2 linked regions of the Oharaeibacter diazotrophicus genome follow. The protein of the gene in region 2 interacts with the protein of the main gene of each other region in a pairwise test. Links are inferred from orthologs where the notes say so. Each region holds a gene or a part of one and is shown on either strand. Other genes may lie near its edges.

Region 1 (4,777 bases), on a different replicon or contig from region 2:
CCCGCTCGGCCAAGCTGCGCTTCGGCCTGCGCACCGCGGCGCCGGCGCGCGACCTCGACGGCGCGGCGCTCGGCCTGCCCGTGCTCGAAACCGAACGCCGGAGGGGGCGGGGATGAAGCGCACCGTCAACGCCCTGCTGGTCGCCCTGATGGTCCTGTCGGCGGCCGCCGTCTACGACATGAAATACGAGGCCGAACTCGCCGCCGAGAACGTCCACAAGGTCGAACGCGACATCGAGCGCGAGCGCGCCGCGCTGAGCCTGCTCAAGGCCGAGTGGAGCGTCCTGACCCAGCCGGGCCGCCTGCAGGACCTCGCCGAGCGCCACGCCGACATCCTGAAGCTGACGCCGATGACGGCCGACCACATCGTCACCCTCGCCGACATTCCCGCCAAGCCGGTCGAACCGGCGCCCGACGTCTCGGGCACCGACGACGCCGTGCCGCACGGGCCGGCGCAGCGCTCCGCCTCCGCCGGCCGTCCCGGCCACGACAAGATCCGCTGAGGAGGCCGCCGATGCCGAACGCTCCCTCCCTGCCGACCGCGAGCAAACTGCGGGCGCTGCTGCCCTGGCGCCGCCGCGCCGTGCGCCGCGAGAAGCCGTCGCCGGGCGACACCACGCGCAGCCGGCTGATCCTGGCGATGGGCGCCTTCGTGCTGGTCTACGGCACGATCGGGGCACGGCTGGTGCAGTTCGGCCTCGCCGAGCCGGCCGACCCGGCAGTGCTCGGCAACGCCCAGGCCGCGATCGCGGCGGCGCGGCCGGACATCGTCGACCGCAACGGCGAGATCCTCGCCACCGACATCAAGACCGCCTCGCTCTACGCCGAGCCGCGCCGCATCGTCGACCCCGACGAGGCGACCGAACTGCTCGGCACCGTGTTCCCCGAACTCGGCACCGATGCGACGCGCCAGAAGCTGGCCTCGCGCCAGGGCTTCGTCTGGCTGAAGCGCGAGATCACGCCGCAGCAGCAGGAGGCGGTGCACAAGCTCGGCCTGCCGGGCATCGGCTTCCTGTCGGAGAGCAAGCGCTTCTATCCCTCGGGCCGGTCGGTCGGCTACGTGGTCGGCCACGTCAACATCGACAACCAGGGCATCGCCGGGATCGAGAAGTACATCGACGACCAGTGGCTCGGCGACCTGCACAAGCTCGGCTTCGCGATGACGCCGAACCTCGAGCCGATCAAGCTGACGCTCGACCTGCGCGTCCAGCACGTGCTGCACGACGAACTGTCGTCGGCGATGGAGCGCTACACCGCGATCGGCGCCGCCGGCGTGGTGATGAACGTCAAGACCGGCGAGGTGGTGGCGATGGCCTCCATGCCGGACTACGACCCGAACAACCCCGTCGAGGCGCTCGACCCGAACAAGATGAACCGGGCCTCGGCCGCCGTGTTCGAGATGGGCTCGACCTTCAAGCTGTTCGCCACCGCGATGGCGCTCGATTCGGGCAAGGTCAGGCTGACCGACAGCTTCGACGCCTCGGCGCCGCTCCGGATCGGCGGCTTCACCATCCACGACTTCCATGGCAAGCACCGCGTGCTGACGGTGCCCGAGGTGTTCATCTATTCCTCCAACGTCGGCACCGGCAAGGAGGCGCTCCGGGTCGGGCAGGCCGGCCAGCAGGAGTTCCTGCGCCGCATCGGCCTGATGGACAAGGTGCCGACGGAACTGCCGGAGATCGCCCGCCCGATCCTGCCGAAGCGCTGGTCGGACCTCGTCACCGTGACCGTCTCGTTCGGCCACGGCATCTCGGTGTCGCCGCTCGCCACCGCGATGTCGGCCTCGGCGGTGATGAACGGCGGCCTCCTGATCCCGCCGACCTTCTTCCCGCGTTCGGAGGAGAAGGCGCGGCTGATGGCGACGCGCGTCCTCAAGCAGCAGACCTCGGACGAGATGCGCTACCTGATGCGCCTCAACGTGCTGAAGGGCTCGGGCACGCGCGCCAACATCCCGGGCTACCGGGTCGGCGGCAAGACCGGCACGGCCGAGAAGGTCGTCAACGGCCGCTATTCCGCCAACAAGCGCTTCAACGCCTTCCTCGCCAGCTTCCCGATCGACGACCCGCAGTACCTGGTGCTGGTGGTGCTCGACGAGCCGAATCCGGAGAAGCCCGGCGTCGGCGCGACCGCCGGCCTGAACGCCGCGCCGACCGCGTCCAACGTCATCAGCCGCATCGCCCCGATGCTCGGCGTCATGCCGCGCTTCGACGACGCCGACCGGCCGTTGATGGTCTCGTTCTGACGCCGCCGGTCCTCCGGGGCCGGCGGACGTCGTCGTCTCGTTTCGTTGCGTGGGCTCGGGCGTCGCCGACGTCCTCATTTCGATCACGAAGGCCGGGCAGCGTGCCGGCCGCTCCGGACAGGGAGCCGTCAAACCGCTCCGAGGGACCACCGATGAAACTTGCGGAACTCGCCCCCGACATCCTCACGCCCGACCCGGCGCTCCGGCGCATGGTGATCACCGGCGTGACCGCGGACAGCCGCGAGGTCCGGCCGGGCACGCTGTTCGCGGCGCTGCCGGGCACCAAGGTCCAGGGCTCCGCCTACATCCCGCAGGCGGTCGAGCGCGGCGCGGCGGTGATCCTGACCGGCTCGAACGACGACGTGCCGCTGGAACTGCCGGTGCCGGTGCTGCGCGATCCCGACCCGATGCGCCGCTTTTCCCGCTTGGTCGCGCGCTTCTACGCGCCGCAGCCGAAGACGGTGGTGGCGGTGACCGGCACCAACGGCAAGACCTCGGTCGCCGCCTTCGTCCGCCAGATCTGGGAGAAGACCGGCAAGGCCGCCGCCTCGATCGGCACCATCGGCGTCGTCGCCAAGGGCGAGACCCGCTACGGCAACATGACGACGCCCGACCCGGTGACGCTGCACCGGACGCTGCGGGACCTCAGGGCCGAGGGCATCGACCACGTCGCGATGGAGGCGTCTTCGCACGGGCTGATCCAGCGCCGGCTCGACGGCCTGACCATCTGCGCCGGCGCCTTCACCAACCTCTCGCGCGACCACCTCGACTACCACGGCTCCATGGACGGCTACATGGCCGCCAAGATGCGCCTGTTCGACACGGTGCTGGAGCCGGGCGCGGGCGCCGTGGTCAACCTCGACGACCGTTACGGCGAGGCCTTCGCCGCGGCGGCCCGGATCTCCGGCCTCGATCTGATGACGGTCGGCGCGCAGGGGGCGGCGATCCGCATCCTCGACGTCGCCCGCGACGGCTTCGCGCAGGTGGTGACGGTCGACGTCGGCGCGGGACCGCGCACCGTGCGGGTGCCGCTGGTCGGCGCCTTCCAGGTCTCGAACGCGCTGGTCGCCGCCGGCCTCGCCGCCGCCGGCGGGGCGGTGACGCTGGCCGAGGCGCTCGACGCGGTGTCCTCGATCGAGGGCGCCCAGGGCCGGCTCGAGCTCGTCGCCCACGCGCCGTCCGGCGCGCCGATCTTCGTCGACTTCGCCCACACCCCGGCTGCGCTCGAAGTCGCGCTCTCGACGCTCCGGCCCTATGTCGAGGGCAAGCTGGTGGTCGCCTTCGGCGCCGGGGGCGACCGCGACCGCGGCAAGCGCCCGCAGATGGGCGAGGTGGCCGAGCGGCTCGCCGACGTTGCCATCGTCACCGACGACAACCCGCGCTCGGAGGATCCGGCCGAGATCCGCGCCGCCATCCTCGCCGCCGCGCCGTCGGCGATCGAGATCGGCGACCGCGCCGAGGCGATCCGGCGCGGCATCGCGCTGCTCGGCGACGGCGACGTGTTCCTGGTCGCCGGCAAGGGCCACGAGACCGGCCAGATCGTCGGCGACACCGTGCTGCCGTTCTCCGACCAGGAGACGGTGCGCCATTCCCTGCCCGAGGGCGTGGCCGACGACCGCGTGCTGTGGCCGGGCCGCTCCTTCCTCGCCGGCGTCGGTGGCACCGCGATCGGCGCGCTGCCGGCGGCGATCACCGGTATCTCGATCGACAGCCGCTCGGTCGAGCCGGGCGACGCCTTCTTCGCCATCACCGGCGACCGGCTCGACGGCCACGCCTTCGTCGCCGACGCGCTGCGGCGCGGCGCGGCGGTCGGCGTGATCGCCGCGGACCGACGCGGCGAGGTCGAGACCGACGGCGCGCTGGTGGCGGTCGACGACGTGCTCGCGGGCCTGCGCCGCCTCGCCGCCTACGCCCGGCTGCGGACGAAGGCCAAGGTGGTCGCGGTGACCGGGTCTGTCGGCAAGACCTCGACCAAGGAGGCGCTGCGCGCCGCCCTGTCGGGCTCGGGCGCGGTCCACGCCTCGGTCGCCTCGTTCAACAACCACTGGGGCGTGCCGCTGACGCTCGCCCGGATGCCGAAGAACGTCGCCTACGGCGTGTTCGAGATCGGCATGAACCACGCCGGCGAGATCACCCCGCTGACCCAGCTGGTGCGCCCGCACGTGGCGATCGTGACCAACGTCGCGGCCGTGCACCTCGAGCACTTCCCCGACGAGGCCGGGATCGCGCGCGCCAAGGCGGAGATCTTCACCGGGCTCGAGCCCGGCGGCACCGCGATCGTCAACGGCGACAACCGCTGGGCCGGCCTGCTCGCCGACGCCGCCCGCGAGCAGGGCGCCACCGTGATCCGCTTCGGCGAAGTGGCGGACGCCGACGCGAGGCTGATCAAGTTCGCCCTGCACGAGGAGTGCTCGGCGGTGACCGCCGACATCCTCGGCGAGACGGTGAGCTACAAGATCGGCGCGCCGGGCCGGCATCTGGTCGACAACTCGCTGGCGGTGCTGGCCGCCGTCAAGCTGGTCGGCGCGGACTTGAG
Region 2 (12,405 bases):
GTTCTGATACCCGTCTCGTAGAGTCCCGACTCGTCGGGACTCTACGAGGTTTCGGCCGTACGGCCGGCGCCCGGTCGGGCGCTCCTCGCCCGCGATGCTCCGCCCACGGGTCGGACTTTGCGGGCTCGGGACGAGACCCGCTCCGGCCGAAGACGCGGGCCGCGCGCTCGGGCGATCAGCCCCAGCCGATGTCGCGGCGGGCGCCGCGGATGGTGATGGTGAAGCCGGCGACGACGTCGACGAAGGCGATCACGGTCAGGATGACGAAGACCGAATGGGCCGCCGGCGCCGCGATCAGGAACTCGACGAGATAGGCGACGAAGACCAGCATCGACAGCACGTGGTCGGCGAGCGAGGCGTTGCCGGTGCGGGTCGCCTTCAGGATCTCGACGAACAGGAGGACGATGCCGATCACCAGCATCAGGTCGCCCGAGGTCATGGTGAAGCGGGCGCCGGACAGCATCTCGACGGTGAACAGCGGCGCCAGCCAGGGGTCGCCGCCGCCGGCGCCGAACAGGCCCCAGGCGAACAGGTTGTAGGCGATCAGCGGGACGATCGTGAGCGGGATCGTGAACAGCATCGCGCGGCGGGTCCTCTCCTCGGGGTCTCTCCACCGCCGACGAAGCAGGCGAAGGTGACGGTTCCACGGCGGCGCGACGACGGACGGTGCGAATACACGGGGACGACGCCGGTCGCGGGCACCCCGGAAACGCGGAAGGCCGGCGATCCCGTCTGGGAACGCCGGCCTTCCTGAAACGTCGATCCGCGTGTGGATCCGCCGGAAACCGTCAGACGGTCTCCTTCGGCTCCAGGATCTGGCGACCGCGGTACATGCCGGTCTTGAGGTCGACGTGATGCGGACGGCGCAGCTCGCCCGAGGTCTTGTCCTCGACGTAGGTCGGGGCCTTCAGGGCGTCGGCCGAACGGCGCATGCCGCGCTTCGACGGCGAAGTCTTTCGCTTGGGAACAGCCATTTCCAACTCCATCGCCGGCCGGCGTCCCGTGCCGCACGGCAATGCCGGTGCGACGGGCGCCTCGGCGCTCGCTCCAAAAAGATGGGGCCTTATACAGGGGCGACCCGGCTTTGGCCAGTGGCGCGGCGAAAAAAGTGCCGCGGCGCCGCGGTTGGCGTCAGCGGTCGAACAGGCAGTCGACGTAGGCGCCGGCCTGGGCGGTGCGGCGCTCGACGGTGCGGGCGTAGCGCGCCTGGTACTTGCCCGGCTTGGCCGGGTTGCGCTCGATCGGGTTGGGCAGGGCCGAAACCAGCAGCGCCGCCTCGTGGCGGGTCAGCTTGGCGGCGGGCTTCTTGAAGTATTTCTGGGCCGCCGCCTCGGCGCCGTAGAGGTTGGGGCCCCATTCGGCGATGTTGAGATAGATCTCCATGGTGCGCCGCTTCGACCAGACGAGGTCGACGTAGAGCGCGAGCGGGATCTCCATCGCCTTGCGCAGGTAGCTGCGGCCGTTCCAGAGGTAGAGGTTCTTGACGGTCTGCATCGTCACCGTACTGGCGCCGCGATTGGGGCCGCCGCTGCGCGACAGCACGGCCCCCAGGCTGTCCCAGTCGACGCCGCCGTGGCTGCAGAACTTGCCGTCCTCGCCCATCACCACCGCCATCGGCAGCTGCGGCGAGATCTCGTCGAAGGACACCCAGTCGCGAGTATAGCCGCGGCCGGTGACGAGATCGGCGAGCATCAGCGTCGAGACCGGCGGCACCAGCCAATAGACGACCGTCAGGACCAGCGGCGCGAGCGCGAGCGCGACGGCGAGGCGGAAGAGGCGGCGCGGCCAGCGGCGGCGCCGTGGCGCCGGCGCCGCGGGGACCTCCTCCCCAGCGACCGCCCCGTAGCTGTCATCGGCCTCCACGGTCATGCACCGTCGTCACCGCCGCGTCCGGCGGGTCCCGCCTCGAAGTTCCGTTCCAAGAGGGATGTACCGGGTTTGCCGGTGGTCGTCACGTCGGCGCGGCGGGAAATCCGAGCGGCAGGAGCCGATCGCCCCGATTCTGCACATTGTTTCGGCAGAAGCCGCCGATTTGAGCGGCGATGCACAGGAATTGACGTGGCGCAATTTCGGGCAGAGTGGGATTCTGAACTCGAAAGCGGCGGTGGCTTCGGATCTCCGACCTCTACCTCCCTCACCGCCGCCTTCGATCTTTCCTCCCTGACTTCAGGCCGGGCTCGTCCCGGCCTTTTTCTTTTCGGGCACCGACGATCGCACGCGGCGCGCAAAGCACCGCCGGAGCGGCTCCTGCCCGCCTATCCCTCCACCAGCACCGTGTGGGCCGGGCTCCAGGAAAGCTGGAGCGTGTCGCCCTCGGCGGGGCCGGCACCGGCGCGGTTCTGGACGAACACGCCGACGGTGCGGCCGGCGACGTCGAGGCGATAGGTGACGGCGTTGCCGGTGAAGACCTCCGCCGTGACGCGGCCGGCGAGGCGGTTCCGCGGCAGCCCGTCCGCGTCCGCGGCGGCGTCCGGGCCGACGGCGAACTTCTCCGGACGCACGGCGGCGGTGACACGGGTGCCCTCGGCGGCGGCATCGGTGGTCAGGATGGCGCTGCCGTCGTCGAGCAGGATCCGGGTCAGGGCACCGTCGCGGCCGACGACGCGGCCCTCGAAGAAGTTGGCGTTGCCGAGGAAGTTCGCCACGAAGCGCGTGCGCGGGCGCTCGTAGAGCGCGCGCGGCGGGCCGATCTGCTCGACCCGGCCCTCGCTCATGATGGCGATGCGGTCGGACAGCGTCAGCGCCTCCTCCTGGTCGTGGGTGACGAAGACAGTGGTGATGCCGACGTCGCGCTGGATCTGCTTCAGCTCGATCTGCATCTCCTCGCGCAGCTTCTTGTCGAGCGCGCCGAGCGGTTCGTCGAGCAGCAGCACCTTCGGGTTGGTGGCGAGTGCGCGGGCGAGCGCGATGCGCTGCTGCTGGCCGCCGGAGAGCTGGCGCGGCTTGCGTTCGCCGTGGCTCTCGAGGCGGACGAGGCGGAGCAGTTCGGCGACGCGGGCGGCGATCTCGGCGCGCGGGCGGTGGCGCACCGACAGACCGAAGCCGACGTTGTCGGCGACGGTGAGATGGGGGAACAGGGCGTAGTTCTGGAACATCATGCCGATGTCGCGCCGGTTGATCGGCACGTCCTGGATCGGCTTGCCGTCGATGGCGATGGCGCCCTCGTCGGGATCGACGAAGCCGGCGATCGAGCGCAGCAGCGTGGTCTTGCCGCCGCCCGACGGCCCGAGCAGGCCGAAGAACTCGCCGTCGGCGATCGTCATCGAGACGTCGGACAAGGCGGTGACGCGGCCGTAGCGCTTGGCGACCCGGTCGATTGCGACGACGCTCATCTCTAGCGCTCCCCACCGAACTTGCTGAAGCGTGCGAACAGGACCATCAGCGCCATCGAGGCGAGGATGATGATGGTGGAGATCGCGTTGATCTCCGGCGTGAAGCCCTTGCGGATCGCCGTGTAGATCTCGACCGGCAGGGTCGAGGTGCCGACCGGGGCGAGGAAATAGGAGATCACGAACTGGTCGAAGGAGATGGCGAAGGCGAACAGCGCCGCCGCAACGATGCCGGGCGCCATCAGCGGCACGGTCACGCGCCGGAAGGTCTGCCAACCGGTCGCGCCCAGCGTCGCCGCGGCCTCCTCGAGCTCGACGCCGAAGCTCTTCAGCCGACTGCCAACGATGATCACCACGTAGGGCAGCGACAGCGCGACGTGACCGGCGAGGATGGCGTGCAGGCCGCGGCCGACGCCGGTCCAGAAGAAGAAGATCAGCATGGCCGTGCCGGTGATCAGCCAGGGGATCGTCAGCACCGGCAGCAGCAGGGCCTGCAGCACGGTCTTGCCGAAGAAGCTGTATCGGGCGAAGGCGAGCGCCGTCATGGTGCCGAGCGTGGTCGCGATCGCCATGTTGGCGAGGGCGAGCAGCACGCTGTTGCGGGCGGCGACCAGCAGCGCCTCGTTGCCGGCGAGGGCGACGAACCAGCGGGTGTCGAACTCGAACGGCAGCTCGTAGAGCTCGGACCGGTTGAAGGCCATCACCATCATCACGGCGATCGGCACGTAGAGGAAGGCGAGCACCAGCGCGAGATAGCCGGAGGCGAAGAGGCCGCGGGGCGAGGGCATCGGTCGGTCTCCCCGGGTCAGAACGACATCTGGCGCTTCAGGAACGGCGCGCAGGCCGCCATGACCACCAGCACGATCGCCAGCATCACGAAGCCGAGCGCCGCACCGAGCGGCCAGTTGAACGAAGCGGTGAACTGGGTCTCGATCAGCGTGCCGAGCATGATCGCCTGCTGACCGCCGAGGATGCGCGGCTCCATGAAGGAGCCGATCACCGGCACGAAGATCAGCACCACGCCGGCGACGATGCCGGGCAGGCTGAGCGGCAGGGTGATCCTGAGGAACACCGCGAGCTTCGACGCGCCGAGGCTGAGCGCGGCCTCGCCGAGGGTGTCGTCGATCGCCTGCAGCGAGACGTAGGAGGTCAGGATCATGTAGGGCAGGTAGGCGTGGACGAGGCCGATCACGATCGCCGGATAGGTGTAGATCAGGTCGATCGTCGGCACCGCCGGCCACAGCCAGTGCAGGAAGCGGTCGGGCAGGCCGCCGGGGTTCAGCACCATCGTCCACGAGAAGGTGCGCACCAGCCCGTTGCTCCAGAACGGCAGCACGATCAGGAGCAGGATCGCCTCGCGCCAGCGGTTGCGAATGTGGCGGGCGAGCAGCAGCGCGGCCGGGTAGCCGATCGCGAAGCAGAAGCCGGTGACGTAGAGCCCGAGTTCGAACGAGCGCCACGCGTTGATGCGGTAGACCGGCTTGGTGAAGAAGTCGACGTAGTGCTTCAGCGTGAAGGTCGCCGTCCGCCCGTTGATCGGGGCGACGTTGAGGAAGCTGAAGTAGAGCATCGCAGACAGCGGCAACAGCACCGTCGCCGCCAGCACCAGATAGGTGCCCCCGGTCAGCCCCGCGATCGCCCTGAGGCGCCGTCCCTCGCGCGTCATCGGCCCACTCCCGTCGATCCGGCGCGCGCGACCCCGGCCGCACGCCCCGCCCCGGTCCCCTCCGCGCCGTCGCCGGAGGATCCGGTCGCGCCGCGATATCGTTAGTGTACGAACATATACGATCGCCCAGGGCCCGCAAGCGCAAAGGCGCCCGCGAGCCCAAAGGCGCCGCGGGCGTCCGGGACGGGGAGGAGGCGGCCCGTGGGGCCGGGACCGCTACGGGACGGACGTCACTCGTCTCCCATCGCGACCAGACTGGCGTTGCCGCCGGCGGCCGCGGTGTTGACCGAGACGACCTGTTCGAGCGCGAAGCGGGCGAGGTAGTGCGGCCCGCCCGCCTTCGGGCCGGTGCCGGACAGGCCGGAGCCGCCGAAGGGCTGCGATCCCACCACCGCGCCGATGACGTTGCGATTGACGTAGACGTTGCCGACCGGCAGCCGCTCCACGATCCGCTTCACCGTGGCGTCGATACGGGAGTGGACGCCGAGGGTGAGCCCGTAGCCGCTGGCGCCGATGGCGTCGATGGTGCGTTCGAGCTGGCTCGCCTTCCAGCGCACCACGTGCAGCACCGGGCCGAACACCTCCTCGGCGAGATCGGCGGCGGAGGGCAGTTCGATCACCGTCGGGGCGACGTAGGTGCCGGCGGCGAGCGCGCCGGTCGGCAGGCGGCCGGCGAAGCGGACCGCGCCGCGGGCGGCCCAGGCGGCGACGTGGGCGTCGATCCGCGCCTTGGCCTCGCGGTCGATCACCGGGCCGACGTCGGTGGCGGGATCGCGGGGATCGCCGACGACCAGTTCGGCGGCGGCGCCGGCGATCAGCGCCAGCATGTGGTCGGCGACGTCCTCCTGCACGAACAGGAGCCGCAGCGCCGAGCAGCGCTGGCCGGCCGAGCGGAAGGCCGAGGTGACGACGTCGTCGCAGACCTGTTCGCCGAGGGCGGTGGCGTCGACGACCATGGCGTTGAGGCCGCCGGTCTCGGCGATCAGCGGCACGATCGGCCCGCGCTTGGCGGCGAGACCGCGGTTGATCGCCCAGGCGGTCTCGGTCGAGCCGGTGAAGGCGACGCCGGCGATCGCCGGGTGGCCGGTGAGCGCGGCGCCGACCGCGCCGTCGCCGGTGACGAGCTGCAGCGCCGACAAGGGCACGCCGGCCTCGTGCAGGAGGCGCACCGCGGCGGCGGCGACCAGCGGCGTCTGCTCGGCCGGCTTGGCGACCACGGCGTTGCCGGCGGCGAGCGCGGCCGCGACCTGGCCGAGGAAGATCGCCAGCGGGAAGTTCCACGGACTGATGCAGGCGAAGACGCCGCGGCCGCGCTGGACGAGGCGATTCTCCTCGCCGGTCGGCCCCGGCAGCACCACGTCGGCCCCGAAGCAGCGGCGCGCCTCGGCGGCGTAGTAGCGGCAGAAGTCGACGGCTTCGCGGACCTCGGCGACCGCGTCGGGCAGGGTCTTGCCGGCCTCGGCGGCGAGGACGGCGAGGAACGCGGCGCGGTCGGCCTCGAGGAGGTCGGCGGCCTTCTCGAGCACGGCGGCGCGGGTCTCGACCGGCGTCGCGCTCCAGGCGCGGAAACCGCCGGCGGCGACGGCGACCGCGCGCTCGACCAGGGCGGCGTCGCCCTCGCGGACGGTGCCGACCACGGTGGCGCCGTCGATCGGCGAGACCACCGGGCGGGCCGGGCCGCCGGCGTCGGCGCCGTCGACGATCGCGGCGGCCGGCGCCGGCGCTGCGGCGCGCTCGATCGCGGCGATGAGCGCGGAGCGGGCGTGGTCGTCGCCGAGTTCGACGCCGCGCGAGTTGAGCCGCGGCGCGAAGATCGCCGCCGGCATCGGGATGCGGGAATGGCGGGCGCGGCTGCCGCCGCCGAGCACGTCCTCGGGCCGGGTCAGGAGCTGCGACACCGGCACGTTGGGATCGCCGACGCCGGAGACGAAGGAGGAGTTGGCGCCGTTCTCGAGCAGGCGGCGGACCAGATAGGCGAGCAGGTCGCGGTGGCCGCCGACCGGGGCGTAAATCCGGCAGGGCTGGCCCTCCTCGACCGTGACCTGGGCGTAGAGCGCCTCGCCCATGCCGTGCAGACGCTGGAACTCGAAGCTGCGGTCGGCACCGGCGAGGTCGAGGATCTCGGCCACCGTGAGGGCGTTGTGGGTGGCGAACTGCGGGTAGATCCGCGGCCGCGCCGCCAGCATGCGGCGGGCGCAGGCGAGATAGGAGAGGTCGGTGCCGGCCTTGCGGGTGAAGACCGGGTAGTCGTCGAGGCCACGCTCCTGGGCGCGCTTGACCTCGGTGTCCCAGTAGGCGCCCTTGACGAGGCGGACCATGAAGCGGCGGTCGAGCGCGCTCGCCAGATCGGCGACCCAGTCGACCACGGCCGCCGAGCGCTTCTGGTAGGCCTGGATCGCGAGGCCGAAGCCGTCCCAGCCCTTCAGGCTCGGGTCGGCGGCGACGCGGGCGATCACGTCGAGCGACAGGGTCAGGCGATCGGCCTCCTCGGCGTCGACGGTGAGGTTGAGGTCGTGGGCGCGGGCGGCGCGGGCGAGTTCGAGCAGCCGCGGCACCAGTTCGGCGTCGACGCGGTCGGCCTTGACCGCCTCGTAGCGCGGGTGCAGCGCCGACAGCTTGACCGAAATGCCGGGCCGGGCCGGCAGCGCCTCGTTGCCCGCGCTGCGGCCGATCGCGTCGATCGCCCGGAAGTAGCTGGCGAAATAGCGCTCGGCGTCGGCGGCGGTGCGGGCGCCCTCGCCGAGCATGTCGTAGGAATGGCGGAAGCCCTTGCCCTCGGCGGAGCGGGCGCGCTGCAGCGCCGCCTCGATCGTCTCGCCGAGTACGAACTGATGGCCCATCACGCGCATCGCCTGCCGCGTCGCCGCCCGCACCGGCGGCATGCCGAGCCGCTTGACGAGGCCGGCGACCACGCCCTCCGGCGTCTCGCCGGGCTGGACGATGCGGGTGGTGACGCCGAGCGCCCAGGCCGAGGCGGTGACCAGCCAGGGATCGCCGCCCTTGCGCGGCTGGTCGAAGGAGGCGGCGGCGAGCTTGTCCTCGATCAGGCGGTCGGCGGTGGCGCCGTCTGGAACGCGCAGAAGCGCCTCGGCCAGCACCATGATGGCGAGGCCCTCCTTGGTCGTCAGCGAATAGGCCTTGAGGAAGTCCTCGACCCCGCCGAGACTCGACTGGCGGTTCCGGATGCCCTCGATCAGTCGTGTCGCATGGCGGTCGACGCGCGTTCGTGCTTCGCTGGAGACCGCGACCTCGGCGATGAGACGGCGTACGACGTCCTCCTCGCGCGGGGCGTACGGGGAGGAGAAGACGGGGCGGTTCGGCAGGGCGTGGAGTGTCATGGGCGGGAACGGCGCTCCAGGGCGAAGGCCCCGGGGCCCGGAGCGCATCTCATTTCCACACCATATCAAGGTGGATGGGGACGATCCGACGTTTCTGGGGCATGGAAACGGGGAATGTCCCGGCGATGGGGGATCTTCGCCGCAAAATCCGCGGATCGGCCGGACCGAACGTCCGAAGGGAGGCGTCAGGTGACTTCTTTGGCACAGGAGCGGGCGAACCGGCGCCCGGAGGTCGAGATACCGGGTCTCGACCGAATCGACCGCAAGATCCTGTCGGCCCTCCAGGTCGACGGGCGCATCACCAACCTCGAGCTCGCCGACAAGGTCGGGCTGTCGCCGACCGCGACAGCCGAGCGCGTCAAGCGCCTGACCCGCGACGGCTTCATCCTCGGCTATTCCGCGCGGCTCGACCCGGCACGGCTGCAGCGCGGCCTCCTGGTGTTCGTCGAGATCAAGCTCGACCGGATGAACCCCGAGGTGTTCTCCACCTTCGCCGCCGCGGTGACCCGCGCGCCCGAGGTGCTGGAGTGCCACCTGATCGCCGGCGGCTTCGACTATCTCGTCAAGGCCCGCGTCAAGGACATGGAAGCCTACCGTTCCTTCCTCTCCGACGTGCTGATGGCCCTGCCGGGCGTGCGCGAGACGCATACGTACCCGGTGATGGAGGAGGTGAAGCACACGTCGGCGCTGCCGTTGTAAGGGGGCAGTAGGGAGTAGGCATTCGGGCTTCGGGCTTCGGCAGCCGGGCTTCGGGCTTCGCCGGTCGGGCTGCGGAGGCGGGTCTTCGACCGTCGGGCCTGGACCGCCGAACACCGAGCCTCGGCGGCGATCCTACGGGCGCCGAACGGCCGCCCCCCGTCTCCCCATCCTCGACAGGCCCCCTCCCCCCTGGAGGGGGAGGGTTGGGGAGAGGGGGCAGACGGGTCGCGGCATCCATCGACATTCTCCTCGACGTCCGGGCCCCGGGCGGACGGTGCGGCGGTGGCCCCCTCTCCCTGTCCCTCCCCCTCCAGGGGGGAGGGGACGCGGTGGCGATGGCGCGGCTCGATTGGAAGGGGCGGCGGCTACACACGCCGCTCCGGCCGTTGCGCAAAACCGATGGGCGTGGAGCATGCCTCCCGGGCGGCGTTTCCGTGGCCGGTCGATCGGGAATCGCGGCGCCCACGCCACGTCGCCCGCCGCTTCCTCCCCGAAGAGGCTTGACCGCGCCGGTGCGGTGGGGCACCGGAGCGGCGTCTCATGCCGGACGCCGACCATGACCAGCCGCTTCGAGGACCATCTCTCCGCTCTCGCCGACGCCGTCGAGGCCCGGCTCGCCGTGGTGCTGGCCGACGCCGCCGGGCCGGGCGAGTCGCGCCGGCCGGATCGGCTGACGGCGGCGATGCGCCACGCGGTGCTCGGCGGCGGCAAGCGGCTGCGGCCGTTCCTGGTCGCGGCCACGGCCGAACTCCACGGCGGCGGCGACGGCGACCCGCTCGCGGTGGCGGCGGCGGTCGAGTGCCTGCACTGCTACTCGCTCGTCCACGACGACCTGCCGTCGATGGACGACGACGACCTGCGCCGCGGCCGGCCGACCGTGCACCGTGCCTTCGACGAGGCGACCGCGATCCTCGCCGGCGACGGCCTGCAGACGCTCGCCTTCGACCTCCTCGCCGACCCCGCGACGCACCCCGACGCGGCCGTCCGAATCGCGCTGGTGGCCGACCTCGCCAAGGCGTCCGGGCCGGGCGGCATGGTCGGCGGCCAGATGCTCGACCTTTCCGCCGAGGGCCGCTTCGGCGACGGCCGGCCGGCGGCGCTCGGCGACGGGGAGATCCGCCGGCTCCAGGCGATGAAGACCGGCGCGCTGATCCGCGCCGCCTGCACCATGGGCGCCCGGGTCGCGGGTGCGGGACCGGCCGAAGTGGCGCGGATGGCGCGCTACGGAGACATCGTCGGCCTCGCCTTCCAACTCGCCGACGACCTGCTCGACGTCACCGGCGACGCCGCCACCGTCGGCAAGGCGACCGCCAAGGACGCCGCCGCCGGCAAGGGCACGCTGGTGTCGCTGAACGGGATCGCGGCCGTGCGCGCCGAACTCGACGCACTGGTCGCGGAGGCCGGTACGGTGCTGGCGCCCTATGGCGCGCGCGCGGAGACGCTGATCGCCGCCGCCCGCTTCGTCGCCGACCGCGAACGTTAAAAGGAAACGCGGCCCGCCGTCAGCCGGCGCCGTCGCGGCGCGGGTAGCGGATCAGGAAGGTCCAGACCGAATAGGCGAGCAGACCGCCCGCCAGCACCTGCCACATCGGGTCGCCGCCGAGGGCGAGTTCGTAGCCGAGCCAGAGCGCCACCAGCACGACGATGGCGATCCGCCGCCACAGCGGCCGATAGAACGGATGGTCGAGGTCGGACGGGCGGCGCGCCATAGTCAGGCGGTCTCCCGGGCGGGCTCGGCGGCGGCCGGGCGACCGAAGCGCTTCTCGATATAGTCGAGCACGATGGCGCGGAAGTCCTCGGCGATCCGGGGCCCGCGCAGCGTCATCGCCTTGCGGCCGTCGATGAAGACCGGCGCGGCCGGGCTCTCACCGGTGCCGGGCAGCGAGATGCCGACGTCGGCGTGCTTGGACTCGCCGGGGCCGTTGACGATGCAGCCCATCACCGCGACCTGGAGCGCCTCGACGCCGGGATACTTCTCGCGCCACTCGGGCATGGCCTCGCGGATCTGGTCCTCGATGGCGCGGGCGAGTTCCTGGAACACGGTCGAGGTGGTGCGCCCGCAGCCGGGGCAGGCGGCGACCACCGGCACGAAGGCGCGGAAGCCCATAACCTGGAGCAGTTCCTGCGCGACCTGGACCTCGCGGGTGCGGTCGCCGCCGGGCTCGGGCGTCAGCGAGACGCGGATGGTGTCGCCGATGCCCTGCTGCAGCAGAAGGCCCATCGAGGCCGACGAGGCGACGACGCCCTTGGTGCCCATGCCGGCCTCGGTGAGGCCGAGGTGGAGGGCGTGGTCGGAGCGGCGGGCGAGTTCGACGTAGACGGCGATCAGGTCCTGGACCTGGCTGACCTTGGCCGACAGGATGATCTTGGAGCGGGCGAGACCGATGTCCTCGGCCTGCGCCGCCGACAGGAGCGCCGACTGCACGATCGCCTCGCGCGTCACCTCGCGGGCCGACAGCGGCGAGCCCTCGGCCTGGTTGCGGTCCATCAGCCGGGTGAGGAGGTCCTGGTCGAGCGAGCCCCAGTTGACGCCGATGCGCACCGGCTTGTCCCAGCGGATCGCCATCTCGACGATGTCGGCGAACTGCTTGTCCTTCTTGTCCTTGAAGCCGACGTTGCCGGGGTTGATGCGGTATTTCGCCAGCGCCTCGGCGCAGGCGGGATGGTCGGCCAGCAGCTTGTGGCCGATGTAGTGGAAGTCGCCGACCAGCGGCACCGACAGTCCCAGCCGGTCGAGCCGCTCGCGGATTCGCGGCACGGCGGCGGCGGCCTCGTCGCGGTCGACGGTGATGCGGACGAGTTCGGAGCCGGCACGGGCGAGCGCGGCGACCTGGGCCACGGTGGCGTCGACGTCGGCGGTGTCGGTGTTGGTCATCGACTGCACCACCACCGGGGCGTTCCCGCCGACGGTGACGCCGCCGACGTCCACGGCCACGGAGCGGCGGCGGGGCAGCGGGGCGGTCAGGAAGCTCATGCGTCGTCTCCGTCGGCGGCGCGGGGTTGCGGCAGGCGGCCGGCGGCGCGGCAGGCGGCGCAGACGCCGCGCAGCTCGAGCACGGCGGCCGAGAGCTGGAAGCCGGCGGCGCCGGCGATGTCGGCGAGCGCGGCGGCGAGCGCCGGCGGCTCGGCCTCGGCGGCGGCGCCGCAGGCCTCGCAGAGCAGGAACACCAGCATCGGGTCGCGACCGGCCTCGGCCTCGCCGTGACCGTGCGAGCAGGCCAGGAAGGCGTTGCGGCTCTCGATGCGGTGGGCGAAGCGGTTGGCGACCAGGAAGTCGAGGGCGCGGTAGACCGAGATCGGCGACGGCCGCCGCTCGGTGGCCCCGATGCGGTCCATGATCTCGTAGGCGGTCACCGGCACGTGGCTGTCGAGC

Evidence for each region.
Region 1: the proteins of mtgA (region 2) and EDD54_RS11860 interact in binary tests that used the Escherichia coli proteins (3 or more experiments, as listed by UniProt). The link is inferred for Oharaeibacter diazotrophicus from one-to-one orthologs.

The regions. Positions count from the first base shown.
Region 1 is NZ_SNXY01000007.1:706,679-711,455, forward strand. Bases 1-2,877 are described here. They hold EDD54_RS11860 (peptidoglycan D,D-transpeptidase FtsI family protein), read left to right. Parts: upstream 1-513; coding sequence 514-2,241; downstream 2,242-2,877. Other genes in these bases: rsmH (16S rRNA (cytosine(1402)-N(4))-methyltransferase RsmH), read left to right, coding at 1-116; ftsL (cell division protein FtsL), read left to right, coding at 113-502. In the rest of the region: EDD54_RS23790 (UDP-N-acetylmuramoylalanyl-D-glutamyl-2,6-diaminopimelate--D-alanyl-D-alanine ligase), read left to right, coding at 3,846-4,777. UniProt on the Escherichia coli protein: Essential cell division protein that catalyzes cross-linking of the peptidoglycan cell wall at the division septum. Required for localization of FtsN.
Region 2 is NZ_SNXY01000008.1:227,651-240,055, forward strand. The notes cover bases 1-2,781. They hold mtgA (monofunctional biosynthetic peptidoglycan transglycosylase), read right to left. Parts: upstream 1,870-2,781; coding sequence 1,132-1,869; downstream 1-1,131. Other genes in these bases: EDD54_RS13405 (DUF2125 domain-containing protein), read left to right, coding at 1-7; EDD54_RS13410 (hypothetical protein), read right to left, coding at 176-580; rpmF (50S ribosomal protein L32), read right to left, coding at 789-974; EDD54_RS13425 (ABC transporter ATP-binding protein), read right to left, coding at 2,256-2,781. Outside these bases: more of EDD54_RS13425, read right to left, coding at 2,782-3,332; EDD54_RS13430 (ABC transporter permease), read right to left, coding at 3,335-4,117; EDD54_RS13435 (ABC transporter permease), read right to left, coding at 4,135-4,995; bifunctional proline dehydrogenase/L-glutamate gamma-semialdehyde dehydrogenase PutA, read right to left, coding at 5,226-8,333; EDD54_RS13445 (Lrp/AsnC ligand binding domain-containing protein), read left to right, coding at 8,571-9,032; EDD54_RS13450 (polyprenyl synthetase family protein), read left to right, coding at 9,589-10,515; EDD54_RS13455 (DUF3329 domain-containing protein), read right to left, coding at 10,535-10,741; ispG (flavodoxin-dependent (E)-4-hydroxy-3-methylbut-2-enyl-diphosphate synthase), read right to left, coding at 10,744-12,006; EDD54_RS13465 (Fur family transcriptional regulator), read right to left, coding at 12,003-12,405. UniProt on the Escherichia coli protein: Peptidoglycan polymerase that catalyzes glycan chain elongation from lipid-linked precursors. May play a role in peptidoglycan assembly during cell division in collaboration with other cell division proteins.